Regions from separate parts of the Pseudoalteromonas sp. SCSIO 43101 genome, predicted to be linked through region 2. Evidence: predicted binding sites of a transcription regulator. Region 2 holds the regulator's gene; each other region holds the start of a gene.
What was found. Region 2 encodes LexA, which represses DNA repair genes until DNA is damaged. Its sites were predicted from a motif close to TACTGTATNNNNATACAGTA; they were not measured.

Region 1: uvrD (DNA helicase II) is a predicted target of LexA. The motif match lies at 2,068-2,087, and genes of this name have one in related genera.
Region 3: J8Z25_RS10390 (SulA-like leucine-rich domain-containing protein) is a predicted target of LexA. The motif match lies at 2,467-2,486, and genes of this name have one in related genera.

The regions. Positions count from the first base shown of each region.
Region 1 is NZ_CP072673.1:143,543-148,141, forward strand. It holds gene uvrD (DNA helicase II) at 1-2,003, opposite strand, end outside; gene J8Z25_RS00710 (hypothetical protein) at 2,262-2,486, shown strand; gene J8Z25_RS00715 (YacL family protein) at 2,608-2,976, shown strand; gene J8Z25_RS00720 (peroxiredoxin-like family protein) at 3,009-3,638, opposite strand; gene J8Z25_RS00725 (dUTP diphosphatase) at 3,750-4,370, shown strand; gene yrfG (GMP/IMP nucleotidase) at 4,383-4,599, opposite strand, start outside.
Region 2 is NZ_CP072673.1:3,433,507-3,438,105, forward strand. It holds gene ctaD (cytochrome c oxidase subunit I) at 1-718, opposite strand, end outside; gene coxB (cytochrome c oxidase subunit II) at 718-1,860, opposite strand; gene lexA (transcriptional repressor LexA) at 2,298-2,915, opposite strand; gene J8Z25_RS15930 (PaaI family thioesterase) at 3,077-3,514, shown strand; gene J8Z25_RS15935 (hypothetical protein) at 3,522-3,902, opposite strand; gene J8Z25_RS15940 (PepSY-associated transmembrane domain-containing protein) at 4,061-4,599, shown strand, end outside.
Region 3 is NZ_CP072673.1:2,244,095-2,248,693, reverse strand. It holds gene J8Z25_RS10405 (alpha/beta fold hydrolase) at 1-662, shown strand, start outside; gene J8Z25_RS10400 (alpha/beta hydrolase) at 665-1,489, shown strand; gene J8Z25_RS10395 (YchJ family protein) at 1,486-1,965, opposite strand; gene J8Z25_RS10390 (SulA-like leucine-rich domain-containing protein) at 2,006-2,443, opposite strand; gene J8Z25_RS10385 (S9 family peptidase) at 2,747-4,599, opposite strand, start outside.

The DNA of each region.
Region 1 (4,599 bases), 420 kb from region 2:
TCTTCAAATGCTGCATGCGTCACTGATGGACTAAAGCGACCTGCCGCAGGTGGCCTTGAGACCTGGGTTTTAATACGAATTTCTTCGATACAGTCTTCAGGCATTTCACGTAAAAAGCGTGATGGACTATGGTATTTTTCTTGTCCGTATAAACGGCGACTTTCCGCGTGGCTAATGTATAGTTTTTCCATTGCGCGAGTCATACCTACATAGCACAAGCGGCGTTCTTCTTCTAAACGGCCAGATTCTTCATTACTTTGCTGTGACGGGAACATGCCTTCTTCAACACCGACCATAAATACCAGCGGGAACTCTAAGCCTTTTGCTGAGTGCAGGGTCATCATTTGAACCGCGTCTTCGTGCTCATCGGCTTGGCCCTCGCCTGATTCTAGTGAGGTATAAGCCAAAAAGCCCTGTAGTGGCGAGCTGAATTCTTCATCTTCCGGTAGTTCATATTGGCCACACGCACTAATAAGCTCTTCTAAGTTTTCTACGCGAGCACGGCCTTTTTCACCTTTTTCAGCTTGATACATAGCCATTAACCCAGAAGTTTGAATGGCGTATTTAGCTTGCTCTTCTAAGGTCAGATCGCTGATTTTATCTTCGATATGTTCAACAAGTTCTAAGAACTTAGTGACTGCACTTGCTGCACGGCCAGATAAGTGCTGCTGCTCTACAATTGCTTTTGCGGCATACCAAAGCGGCAGTGACTCATTCCGCGCGCAATCACGAATGTGGCTTAACGTTTTATCACCAATGCCGCGTGCTGGGGTGTTAATAACACGCTCGAAAGCGGCATCATCTTGGCGGTTACCGACTAAACGTAAATACGAAAGTGCATCTTTGATCTCTTGGCGTTCGAAGAAGCGCATACCACCGTATATGCGGTATTTTAAGCCTTCTTGCAACATTGCTTCCTCGAGTACACGAGATTGCGCGTTGTTACGGTATAAAATGGCGGCGTCTTGTAATGCATTACCTGCATTTAGCCAGCTACGTAGCTTGCTGCTAACAAAGCGTGCTTCGTCTAATTCATTAAAAGCGGCATAAACAGAAATAGGCTCACCATCATTGCCGTCTGTCCAAAGGCTTTTGCCCATGCGTTCAGCATTGTTTTTGATCAGCGCATTTGACGCTTTCAAAATGGTTGCTGTTGAGCGGTAATTTTGTTCAAGGCGAATGGTTTCGGCTTCGAAGTCAGTTAAAAAGCGTTTGATATTCTCAATTTTTGCGCCACGCCAGCCATAAATACTTTGGTCATCATCACCTACGATCATAATACTATTCGTATTACCCGCGAGTAATTTTAGCCAAGCATATTGAATAGTATTGGTATCCTGAAACTCGTCTACCAGCATGTGGGCAAAACGCTGTTGATAGTGACGTAAAAGTGTCGGATGATTCTTAAGTACTTCGTAGCAGCGTAGCAGTATTTCTGCAAAGTCGACTAAACCAGCGCGGTCACAAGCCTCTTGATACGCAGCATAGACTTTCAACATCATTTGCTCGTTAATATCGTAGGCTTGAATGTCTTTAGGACGTAGGCCTTCATCTTTTTTCGCACTGATATACCAGCCAAACTGTTTTGCAGGCCACTTTTTGTCATCGATGTTCATCGCTTTAAGCAAGCGTTTGATCATACGTTGTTGATCATCAGAATCTAAGATTTGAAAGCTTTCAGGCAAGTTCGCTTCACGGTGATGGGCGCGCAAAATACGATGAGATAAGCCATGGAAAGTACCAATCCACATACCACCAACCGGTGCTTTTAACGTTTCTTCTACACGGGTGCGCATTTCTTTCGCGGCTTTGTTAGTGAACGTTACCGCAAAGATACTATATGCAGAAGCTTGCTCAACTTGCATAAGCCATGCGATGCGATGAACAAGTACTCGAGTTTTACCAGAACCCGCACCTGCAAGTACTAGCATGTTTTGCAATGGGGCTGCGACTGCATCCCGTTGTTTGTCATTTAAGCCATCGAGTAATTCAGAAACGTCCATCGTTACGCCTTTTCAATCTATAATGAGTGGAGTATAACAGGTGTTTATGCAAGGCTAAATAAAATACTGTTTTTATAAACAGCTATTTTGGCAAGTCATTAAAATTGTAAATAAAAATTGTGAATTTGACCGATTTTTAGCAAAAAGAACTAAAATCAAAAAAACGCTATTTTTTAACGCTTTGATTTGTAAGCCATAATAAGTTGGCATAAAGTATGTTTACTAAAAGTATAATCATTAAAAACTATAGAGGTTAGTATGGCAGAGCAAGGTTCTGGCGGTAATGTAATCGCAGCAATATGTAATATCTTTTTTCCTGGTTTAGGGCAATTGGTACAAGGTCGTTTAATGGCGGCTATTGCATTCTTTTTAGCATGGGTTATTAGTGGTGCACTAATTTATGTGGCAGTTGGTTTTATTTTACTGCCAATCGTATACCTATGGGCGATTATTGATGCTGCACGCTTCAAATCGCGACTCTAGCTATTTAAATAGCACAAACACGAGCGCCACTTAGGCGCTCGTGTTGTTTTAAGGTTGCAAAACTCGCCACGTTTAGCTGCAAACGGTATAATTAGCAGATAATGTATTATGAGTACCCTCCATGGAATATCAATTTATCCGCGACCCTATTAGCGGTTTACGCATTAAAATTTCTTCTGAACATGCCATCATAGGCCGTTGGCTAAACGAAGAAGTTGGTAAAGAAAAAATAGCGATGGTGCAAGCTTTGATCGCTGCGGTTAACAGCTGCCATGAGCCTTTAACCTTACAAGGTCAAGAAATTGATTTGATCTTAAGTAAAGACGAAGCATTATTCGAAGCACATGCATTACATCAAGATAATGAAGACTTAGTTGCCTACCAAGATGATGATTTAATGCTTGAAGAAGAAGGCCTGTGCAGTGGCTGCGGCTTTGAAGACTTTGTTGATTTAATTGAATCTTGGCAAGAATTTACACAAGGCCGATAAGCAGAAGCATGTTCTGCTTATCCCTTGCTAATTTATTGTTCGCTCACTGATTTAACAGCTGCTAGTAATAAATCCTCTGTTAAACGTACTTTGTAATTTGGGTTAGCATATTGAAAATGAACTAACCCATTTGTGTCGATTACAAACACTGCAGGTACTGGTAACGCTACTTTCGCTTCACCATCTAGCGACACAAAGTTAACCCCAAGCTTATTGCGGTAAATCTTTGCTGTTTTGTCATCTAAGTAAAATGCTAAACCTAACGTTTGCGCCAAAGTGAGGCTGTCGTCAGAAAGCAATTGATAGCTAGGAGCTGTAATTTTTGTTTCAGCAAGTTTTTCAGGGCTGTCTGGCGAAACGGCAATTAATTGCGCATCTAAATTAGCTAATTCTTTCTCTATTTTTTGTACGCTGGCCAATTGTTTTGAACAATATGGACACCAGCCACCACGATAAACAATCAGCACTGTGGTTTTTTCTTTAAAGCGCTCACTTAATGAGACGGTTTTGCCGTATTGGTCTTTTAATTCAACATTTGGCACCGCTAATCCTGGTAATAATGGACTGACTTGCTCTGCAGATTCGGCAATATTAGAGGCAGTTGCAGCAACAACTTGGCTTGATAGCACAAACAGTGCGCTAATAAGTAGAGATTTAAACATGGGCTTCCTCGGTTATTTTTATCAACTGCAAAGATGACCTGATTGTTGCGGTATTTATTTCATCTTTACTGTAATATATAGGCAAATAAAAAATGCAAGTTGGGATAAAAAATGTCTGCTAATTTACAAAAACTCGTTGTCATGCTCGAGATGCAAAATGCGATGAATACCAAAGTACATGAGCAATGGTTTAGCCAAGGTTTTGAATGGTATCGTGCAATTTGGGTTGAGTGTGCTGAAATGCTTGATCACTATGGTTGGAAGTGGTGGAAGAAACAAACTCCAGATACTGAACAAGTTATTTTAGAGTTAGTTGATATTTTCCATTTCGGTTTATCTTTACGTATCGATGGTGAAACCAGCTATGAGCAGTTAGCAGCACAACTTGAAGCAGAGTTAAGTGCGCCAGTTCAAGCTGATGACTTTAAACAAACACTCGAATTATTAGCTGCTTCAGCTGTCGCTGAAAAGAGCTTTAATGCTGCTGCATTTGCTGGTTGTATGGCACAAATCGATATGGATATCGACGATTTATACCGTGGTTACGTAGGTAAAAACACTTTGAATTTTTTCCGCCAAGATCATGGCTACAAAGACGGTAGTTATATCAAAGTGTGGAACGGTCAAGAAGATAATGAGCACCTAGTTGAAGTGGTAAAAAGCCTAGATACAGAGCATGCGGATTTCGCAAAGCTTGTATACCAAGGCTTAGAGCAGCGTTACCCTAAATAAACGTGTTTATGCTCATTTTATAACGGGCATAAACTCGCGAAAATCGATGGTCGATAAAAAGCCATCGAACTGCTTGTGCGGTTGCTGACTATCTGGGTTGGCAACCGCAAGAATATGACCAATACCAAACTCTTTTGCCGCATCGAGTACTGCCGGGCTGTCATCCACAAATAAAGTCCGTTCCTTATCAAACTGCCATTCTTGGTGTACTTGTTGCCATAATGGTTGA
Region 2 (4,599 bases):
CAAAAAAGCTTGTTGCAAAGTATTTATCTGTCAGCACCATAGTGACAGCCCCAGCTAAAACAGGCATAACAGCGATCAATAAGAATGCTGTGATTAACCAAGTCCAAACAAATAGCGGAAGCTTCATCCAAGTCATACCCGGCGCTCTTAGATTGACGATAGTCACGATAACGTTAATCGCCCCCATAATTGAGCTAATACCCATGATATGTATGGCAAATACAAACAGTGCAGTGTTATCGTTACTATAAGTGGTGGAGAGTGGTGCGTAGAATGTCCAGCCAAACGCAGGACCACCACCTGGCATCAGTAACGAAGCCAACAGGATTAAAAATGCGAAAGGTAATATCCAAAAGCTCCAGTTGTTCATGCGTGGCAGTGCCATATCAGGTGCACCAATCATCATAGGCACCATCCAGTTAGCAAGCCCAGTAAATGCGGGCATAACGGCGCCAAACACCATGATCAAACCATGTACCGTGGTCATTTGGTTAAAAAAGTGCGGATCAACTAACTGTAATCCTGGCTGAAATAGTTCAGCGCGGATCACCATAGCCATCGCTCCACCAATCAAGAACATGGTAAGAGAAAAAATCAGGTATAAACTCCCGATGTCTTTATGATTGGTGGTGTAAAGCCAACGCTTAAAACCTTTAGCAGGATGATGATGGTCGTGATGCGCATGCCCAGTTGCTTGCTCATTAATAACGTTACTCATTATTTCGCCTCCGCTGCTGCATCAATCGCGGCTTGAATTTGACTCGGTTGGATCACATCGCCGGTATCATTACCCCATGCATTTCGCTTATAGGTAATAACCGCAGCAAGTTGCTTAATTGAAAGCTGCTTATCAAACGCTTGCATCGCCGTACCAGGGCGGCCATGTAACACGATATCTATGTGATCTTTTACATCACCTAATACAATGGGACTGCCTTTAAGTGCAGGAAACACGCCTGGTAAGCCCATACCAGTAGGCTGGTGACATGCAGCACAACTTGCCATATACACTTGCTCACCTAAGACCATAAGCTCTTCTTTAGGTAATGTTTGATCAAGCAAAGCAGCATCAGCGGCTGCTGCATTAGCCTTTTCTTCCTTAGCATCTGCAAGCCAATTAGCAAATTCATCTTCAGGTAAGGCTTTCACCACAACAGGCATAAAACCATGATCTTTACCGCATAGTTCTGCACATTGACCACGGTAAACACCTGGTTCGTTAATACGTGTCCACGCTTCATTGATAAATCCCGGGTTTGCGTCCTTTTTAACTGCAAAATCAGGAACCCACCACGAATGAATAACATCGTCTGAGGTCATTAAAAAGCGGACTTTTTTATTGATAGGAAGCACTAGCGGTTTATCTACCTCAAGCAAATAATGCTCCGTTTTTTCTGCCTGATTGTCTATTTGATCTTTTGGTGTAGATAGGATTGAGTAATAGGCTATATCTTCACCCATATATTCGTAATGCCACTTCCATTGCGAGCCTGTCACTTTAATTGTGATATCAGCTTTAGAGGCATCTTCCATAGCAATGAGAGTTTTTGTGGCAGGCACAGCCATGGCTATTAAGATGACAAATGGAATGGCAGTCCAAAGTATTTCAACTTTTGTACTTTCATGAAATTGGGCAGGCTTGGCCCCTTTAGATTTACGGTGGTGTATTAAAGCCCAAAACATCACCGCAAATACGATGATGCCGATTACACAACAGATAATAAATATCGTCATGTGTAACTCATAAACATTATTACTTATATCAGTCACCCCTTTTCGCATATTGTATTGACTATTTGCCAATACAATTTCTGGGAGTGCAACCAATATAAGCCACAAGGCGTAACGCAGTTTACCCATGTGACGGCTCCTTTAGATGCTATTGCAAGACGCAAAGCGAAAAGGCGATACAGCAAGGTGCCCATTCGTTTTTTTTATTGTTCAGAGCGACTACGTATCATTTTAACTCACTTATGATACTGGCCCCCTGTCTAACACCTCGCACATTTTTGTGTCTTTTTATTAATCAGGTGTTAATACATTGCTTTAACCAATTAGTTAAAAAATGACCAATAAGCAAGTTTTAGTGATAATAAATGTTTATTTTGGTGCAGAAATAACAACTATAATCAGCGCGTTATTTAATGTTGTGGTATACGAAGAATATACAAAAAGAGAGGAAAACTGCGCCATATAAGGCTTTAAATAAAGAGTAAGGATTCACAAATCCTAATTAAGTGGCAAAAACACAATGGCGCACCAAATTGAGTCAATTTAGCGCACCAAATAAGGGACAACTACATCCAGTCAGCGTTACGAATGACTCCTACAGCTAACCCTTCAATATTGAAAGATTCATGCTCAAGGTCAACCTCAATAGGTGAGAACTCTTCGTTTTCAGCGTGTAAAAGTACTTTCCGACCTGCTTTTTCTAGCCGCTTAACAGTTACATCTTCATCAACTCGAGCTACAACAACTTGCCCATTTTCAGCAACTTGCGTTCTATGTACTGCAAGCAAGTCACCGTCCATAATACCAATATCTTTCATACTCATGCCATTTACACGTAGTAAAAAGTCAGCGGCTGGTTTAAATAACGTAGGGTCAACTTGGCAATGACTTTCGACATGCTCCTGAGCCAAAATTGGCTCACCAGCTGCAACACGGCCAATCAAAGGTAAACCTAACTGCTCAGGTTCATCTTCTTCAATCAACTGAATACCACGACTCGCTCCAGGCTTCATTTTGATCATGCCTTTTTTTGCCAGTGCTTTTAGATGTTCTTCAGCGGCGTTGGCACTTTTAAAACCCAATGTTTGAGCTATTTCAGCGCGTGTTGGCGGCATGCCTGTATCTTTAATAAAGACTTTAATTAGTTCTAAGATTTGCGATTGGCGTTTAGTTAATGGGCGCATACAACTGGTTTTCCATACAGTACATTTAACTGTGAGTATATACAGTTATTTGAAAATCGCAAATTTAAATTAACTCCATCATATTGCTACAAAACTAACATTGAACCGCAATGAAAGATGCCATAAGGTATTAGCTTTAATTCGCATGTTAAGGAAACACAATGAGTATTTGGCACCATCCAATCACGCTGGAGCAATGTAAAGACTTGGAACAAGGAGTAACCGGGCAAGGCACTTTAATGAAAACGATGGGTATTGAGGTGACTGAAATTGGCGATGATTATTTAGTGGCCACCATGCCTGCAATTCCTGAACACCATAACCCTATGGGCATGGTTCATGGCGGAGCAAACGTTGTGTTAGCAGAAACAGTGGCAAGCTATGCAGCCAACTTTGTGATTGATTTCAATAAATTCTATGCTGTTGGTCAAGAGATTAATGCCAACCACATAAAAGCGTCTCGAAAAGGGACATTAACGGCAACGGCCAAACCACTTCATTTAGGTAAGCGCACCTCTGTTTGGGATATCAAAATTACCAATGCTGCTGGGGAGCTGTGCTGCGTATCAAGAATGACCGCAGCAGTCGTAGAGCGCTAAATTCAGTTTACTTTTCGACTGGATAAATAGTAATTTCAATCCCTGCGCCAATTGCTGAGATACGTAACAAGGTATCTGCATGCAGGGGTTGGTTAAAGCACTTTGGCGAGTTACCCGATTCAAACCCTAAATCAAATGTACGTTTTGAACAAGATAACCACTGCTTTAATGCATTGCGCGAGCAAGATTCAATTAATTCGCAAAGCTGGTTAATCGCTTTGTCTGGAGAGCTGATATCTGCAGTTGCTTCAATGCGTGCAAGTTGACGGTATTCATCTTGGTCATAATGTAAAACCATAGCGTTTTTCTTCAAATCAGCAACAAGCGCACTAATATCGTGCTTTGATTCAAGCTCCAGATCTACATTTAAAAATTGAATTTCCGACATACTCTCGTTTTTATCCTCTATTGATATCGACTGAAACTTTAACTCAGTTTTGTATATATACCAAATCTAGAATACAGTTAATGCGACATTTTGCCGCATTGGCAATACAGCTAAACAACCTAAAATAGCGCCCATATAACAATAATAACGGGGTGGTAATGAATAAACGCATGTTCAAATATGCTCGTAAAGGGCATAAATGGCTAGGCTATTTACTTGCTTTGCAGATCTTTTTTTGGCTATTAGGTGGGCTTGTAATGAGTTCATTGCCGCTTGAAAAAGTGCATGGAAAACATCTAGCAAATCGCAGTCTAAGTAACCCTTTCTTAGTGTCAGACTACTCTGCTTCTATCGATAAAATAACGGCACAATTTGAACAAATTGAAAGTATCAAGTACAGCCACTTTTTAGAGTCGCCAATCATAGAAGTCACGGCACCGAGCGGCTCCTTTAATTTTGATGGCAGAACAGGTGATAAAATGCCTGCGCCGAATAAAGCACAAATAATTGAAAACGCGAGAACTCACTTACTTATTAACGCAAATATCACGCAAGCACAGCTGTTAACCAAAGGACCAAGAGAAGTGGCTCACAAGGCCAATGTTTGGCAAGTGAGTTTTGATGATTGGCTGACAACAACCTTATATTTAGATAGCCAAACCGGTAAAGTCATTACAGTGCGCAGCTCCCTATGGCG
Region 3 (4,599 bases), 1.2 Mb from region 2:
TTTTCATAGGGATGTCTGTGTTGCGTACTGTATTTTTACTCTGTGTTTGTTGGGTTATGCCTGCTTTTGCTGGCACTATTAACAGCCAGTTTCCGACAGAAATTGACCCACATGGTCACTATGTTTTTTATTCACATGGTTTTATTGTAGAAGGGCATAACCCTAAGCCTGTTCACAAAACCTTTGGGATTTATGATTTTGTTGCCGTAAAAGAAGCGCTTGCAGATGAGAGCTATCATTTAATTGCTTACCATAGACCAAAAGGCACTGAACCTTTTGTGTTTGCGGAAAAGCTTGCAGCAGACGTTGAAGCATTAATAACTGCCGGTGTTGCTGAATCAAACATCAGTTTGGTTGGTTTTTCAAGGGGTGGGGCATTGTCGATAATGGCAGCCAATGAACTTAAACGTACAAATATCAACTTAATTATTTTAGCTGGTTGTGCTGGTTTAATTAAAAAGCTCCCATCAGTTAAAGCTTACGGCAAGGTTTACTCTATCTTTGAACGTTCAGATCAGGTTGGCTCTTGTCAATTTTTAATTGATAGGAATGAGGTAACCAAGTTCGAAGAAATAAGCATCAATACAGGGCTTTCACATGGCGCATTTTATAAGCCAAAAGATGAATGGGTGTTACCTATTAAGAAGTGGCTAAAGGATTAACTATGCCTTATATATTGTTATTTTTAGCGATTAGTGTTTTCGGAATAAGCTTTTCAAGCGATGCTGAGCCGTTTACGTTGCCGCGCACTGATACAGTTTTGCTTAAAGATAAACAATCAGACAACGAATACCCAATCACTATTAAACTGCCACCTAGCTACCAAAAGCAAAGTCATAAACGCTACCCTGTGGTGTATCTATTAGATGCAAATTATAGTTTGCCAATTGCCTCTGGTGCTAGTCGCTTTATGATGAATTCGGGGTCCATTGAAGAGGTGATTATCGTTGCTATAGGATACCAAAAAGGCATGTCTGGGCTTAATAGCCGTATTTATGACTACACCCCATTTGAAGATAAAAATTGGCAGCGACAGACTGGGGGAGCAAGAAACTACCTCAATTATTTAAAACAATCCGTATTGCCCTATATTGATGCTCACTACAGAACAAGCCAAAAAAACACCTTGGTCGGTAACTCGCTTGGTGGTTTATTTGCAGCCTATACCTTATTTACTGAGCCTACGCTTTTTTCCAGTTATGTCATAGGTAGCCCTTCAGTGTGGTTTAAGCAGCATGACCTTTTAGCTTTACCTGTGGTGCCCACAAGCAAAACAACTAAAGTGTATATTGGTATCGGAGAACTTGAAGAAAGTGAAGGTGAACAAATGGTTTCGGGCGCAAGGCAATTAGCAGCTAAAATTAATAAACAAAGCGGCGCGCTGGTTACAACAAATTTATTTGTTATCCCTCAGGCACGCCATGCAACAGCATTCCCAACAACGATTACCCAAGCCTTAGACTGGATTTACCAGGTTAATGATAACTAAAGAGCGTGACACTTTTTATATTTTTTGCCGCTACCACAAGGGCATTCATCATTACGGCCAATTTTAATATCTGCAACTGGCGTTATATCACCATCTAGGTAACGCCATAGGCCATCTTCTTTAATAAAACGCGATTTTTCGTGTAACTCACAATACAAGTTTTGGTAAAAGTAATTTGCTTTAAATTCTACAAAACCTTCTTGATCATTATGTTCAGTATCTAAAACACTGAGTTTGGTAAAACGGCAGCTATTAGCAAAATCTTTGATTTCGCGAACCGGGTTAGCGGCTTGCTGGCTTTGTGCATAGGTACTAAATACATATTTAGCATCTTTTAGCGCGTAGGCACTAAAACGAGAACGCATAAGTTGCTCTGGGTTATCAGCTTGGCTTGCACCTGTATGAAAAGGTTGGCAGCAAAGCTCGTAAGTCAATTCGCTGCCACAAGGACAAAGGGAGTGTGTGAGTGATGTCATAACAACTTACCTAAAACTATAAATTGTTATTTTAACAAGCCTATTGTGGCTGCGGTACTAAATTGTTTAATTGGGCGCTTTTTGTAAAACAATAAAACTTAGCAGATGCCTGCTCAAGGTTTAAGTTCATCGAATCAAGTTGATGATTGCTTACAATATCTGTCCATGTGATTACAGCAGCAAAATTACCGTTATGTAATGCTGAGCTAAGTACATACTCAAGGTTAACTAAATGCTTTTGTCTTATCACAAGCAGTTTGCTGGTATCAATCGAACACGAATCTAATAACGCTTTACTAGGAACATGATCAGGAGCAATTAATAGGGTCCATGCATTTTGGCTATTGTAATGATGCAATACCTTTAATAGTTCAAAGGTTGCTGATATTTCATCTTCAATTTGAATTAAGTTAACAGACGCTTTGTCGTTATCTTGTTGGTAGCTTTTAACTGTTCTTAAGGTAATTGGCTGTAACATAACTTTCACTCACTGGTTGTTTATACAGTATGTGTATACAGTAGTTTATACAGTGTTCTTGCGCAAGTACTTTTTTGCTATTTTTTAACCAATAATTCAGTTTTATTTTAATTAAAATAATTTAGTTGTTATTAAACAATTGGTTATGGTTTTGTTTTGAAGGTTGAAAAAGGTGAGAAATTTACCGCTAAAGCTATACAGTGTTTTATACAGTACTATGTAAATAGCTAAGTTTTGCTTCTATACAGGTATTTTGCATAAAAAAGCCGGTATAGAAACCGGCTCTTAATCTTTGTAGTTCTCCTATTTATCTAAGTAGGTATTTAAAAACTCAAGATATGCGTTTGAGGCTTTTATACGGTTTTCCTTTTTAGTAAACCCATGGCCTTCATCATCGAATAATACATATTCGACAGGCACACCATTTGCTTTTACAGCGGCAACGAGCTCATCGCTTTCAACTTGTAAAACGCGAGGGTCGTTAGCACCTTGAATCACCATTAAAGGCTTAGTGATGTTTTTAGCATGAAATAGTGGCGAAATTGCACGGTGACGTTCACCGTCTGTCGCGGGGTCGCCCATTTCGTCATACAGCGCCTTTTTAAAGCTTTCCCACCATGGTGGAATCGAGTTTAAGGTTCTAACCCAATTCGTTACACCAAAAATATTAATGCCGACTTTAAACTCTTCAGGTTCGAAGGCAAGTGCAGCAGCAGTCATAAAACCACCATAGCTGCCCCCTATGATGCCAATTTTATCAGCATCGACCCAATCTAGGCTTTGCAGGTGTTTTTTACCGTAAACGATATCTTGTAAATCGTCAGTGCCATGCTTTTTGTCATCTAAATGGAAGAAGGTTTTACCGTAACCTGAGCTACCTCGGTTATTGACTGCAAAAATGGCATAACCATGATTTACTAGATGTTGCTGCATAGCACTATATCCAGTGCGGCTTTGTCCACCAGGGCCGCCATGCACCCATACTAAAGCAGGTACTTTGTTGTTGCTGTTGGCTTGCTTAGGCTTGTATAAAACTCCCGGAATTTCTAAACCATCAAAGCTTTTAAAGCGCACAATGGTGCTTTCAACCAAGTCACTTTGATCAATTGCATCACTTAATGTATTGGTTAATTGTTTAGCTTTCGACTCACCGACTTGCCATACAAATAGGTTGCTTGGAGAGGTGTCTGAATTTAGGTAAAACGCCATGGTTTTTTCATCAGCTGAAAAATTTACACCGCGTAAGTTACCAGCAGGCAGTGATGGCATGGCAATACCTTTACCTGTGGTGGTATCGATTATCGACACCTTAGTGCTTGCATCAGCATTAACACCGCTTACTTGGTAACGGCCAGATTTAGAGAAGTAAATAAAGCTTACATCCCACTCATCTTTGAGGGCAGGGCTGTGCTCACCGGTAGTTAAATCATAACGCCATACTTCTGCAAACTCACCCTTAGCATCAGTTGAGTAGTACAATGATTTACTGTCTCTTGAAAATGTTTCAGGGCCGTATTTAGCGTCGCCGTCATGGCGGGTAATGAGCTCTGGTTTCAGAGTTTTTTTACGAGTATCAAGTATGAATACATCGCTGTCTTTGTTCGAATTGTTTTTCGATAAAGCAATAAAACGGCCATCAGGGCTGATTGCGCCGACATCAAGGCCCATGGTATTTTGATAAACAGGTGTTACTTCATAGCTGTTAGCATCAACACGATATAGGTCCATAAACTTAGCATCACGCTGATTGCTGGTTATAAAAAACTGTTTACCGTCTTCGGTGAAGCCAGCAAACCCTGCTCGGGTTTCTTCACCAGAGGTGAGGTCTTTCACTGTGCCATCTGTTTCGCGAACATAGATGTGATAACGCTCGTTACCGCCTGAGTCTTTAGTAAATAATACGCGCTCATCTTGAGGGAAATAAGCCACTGCATAAGTACTGTCTTCAAAGTCTGTTAAGCGGGTTTTTTTGGCAGTTTTTATATCTACTTCATACAGGCTATAAATGCCGCTTTCGTCACTGCTAACGAGTATTTTGTCGCCTTTAGGTGAAAAGCTGCTGCCCATAATTGAGGTTGTATCAAAAAAAGTTTCAGCATCATACTGTTTAACATTTTGGCTTTGTTGCACGCTTTCGGTGATGCTAGTTGATGGGG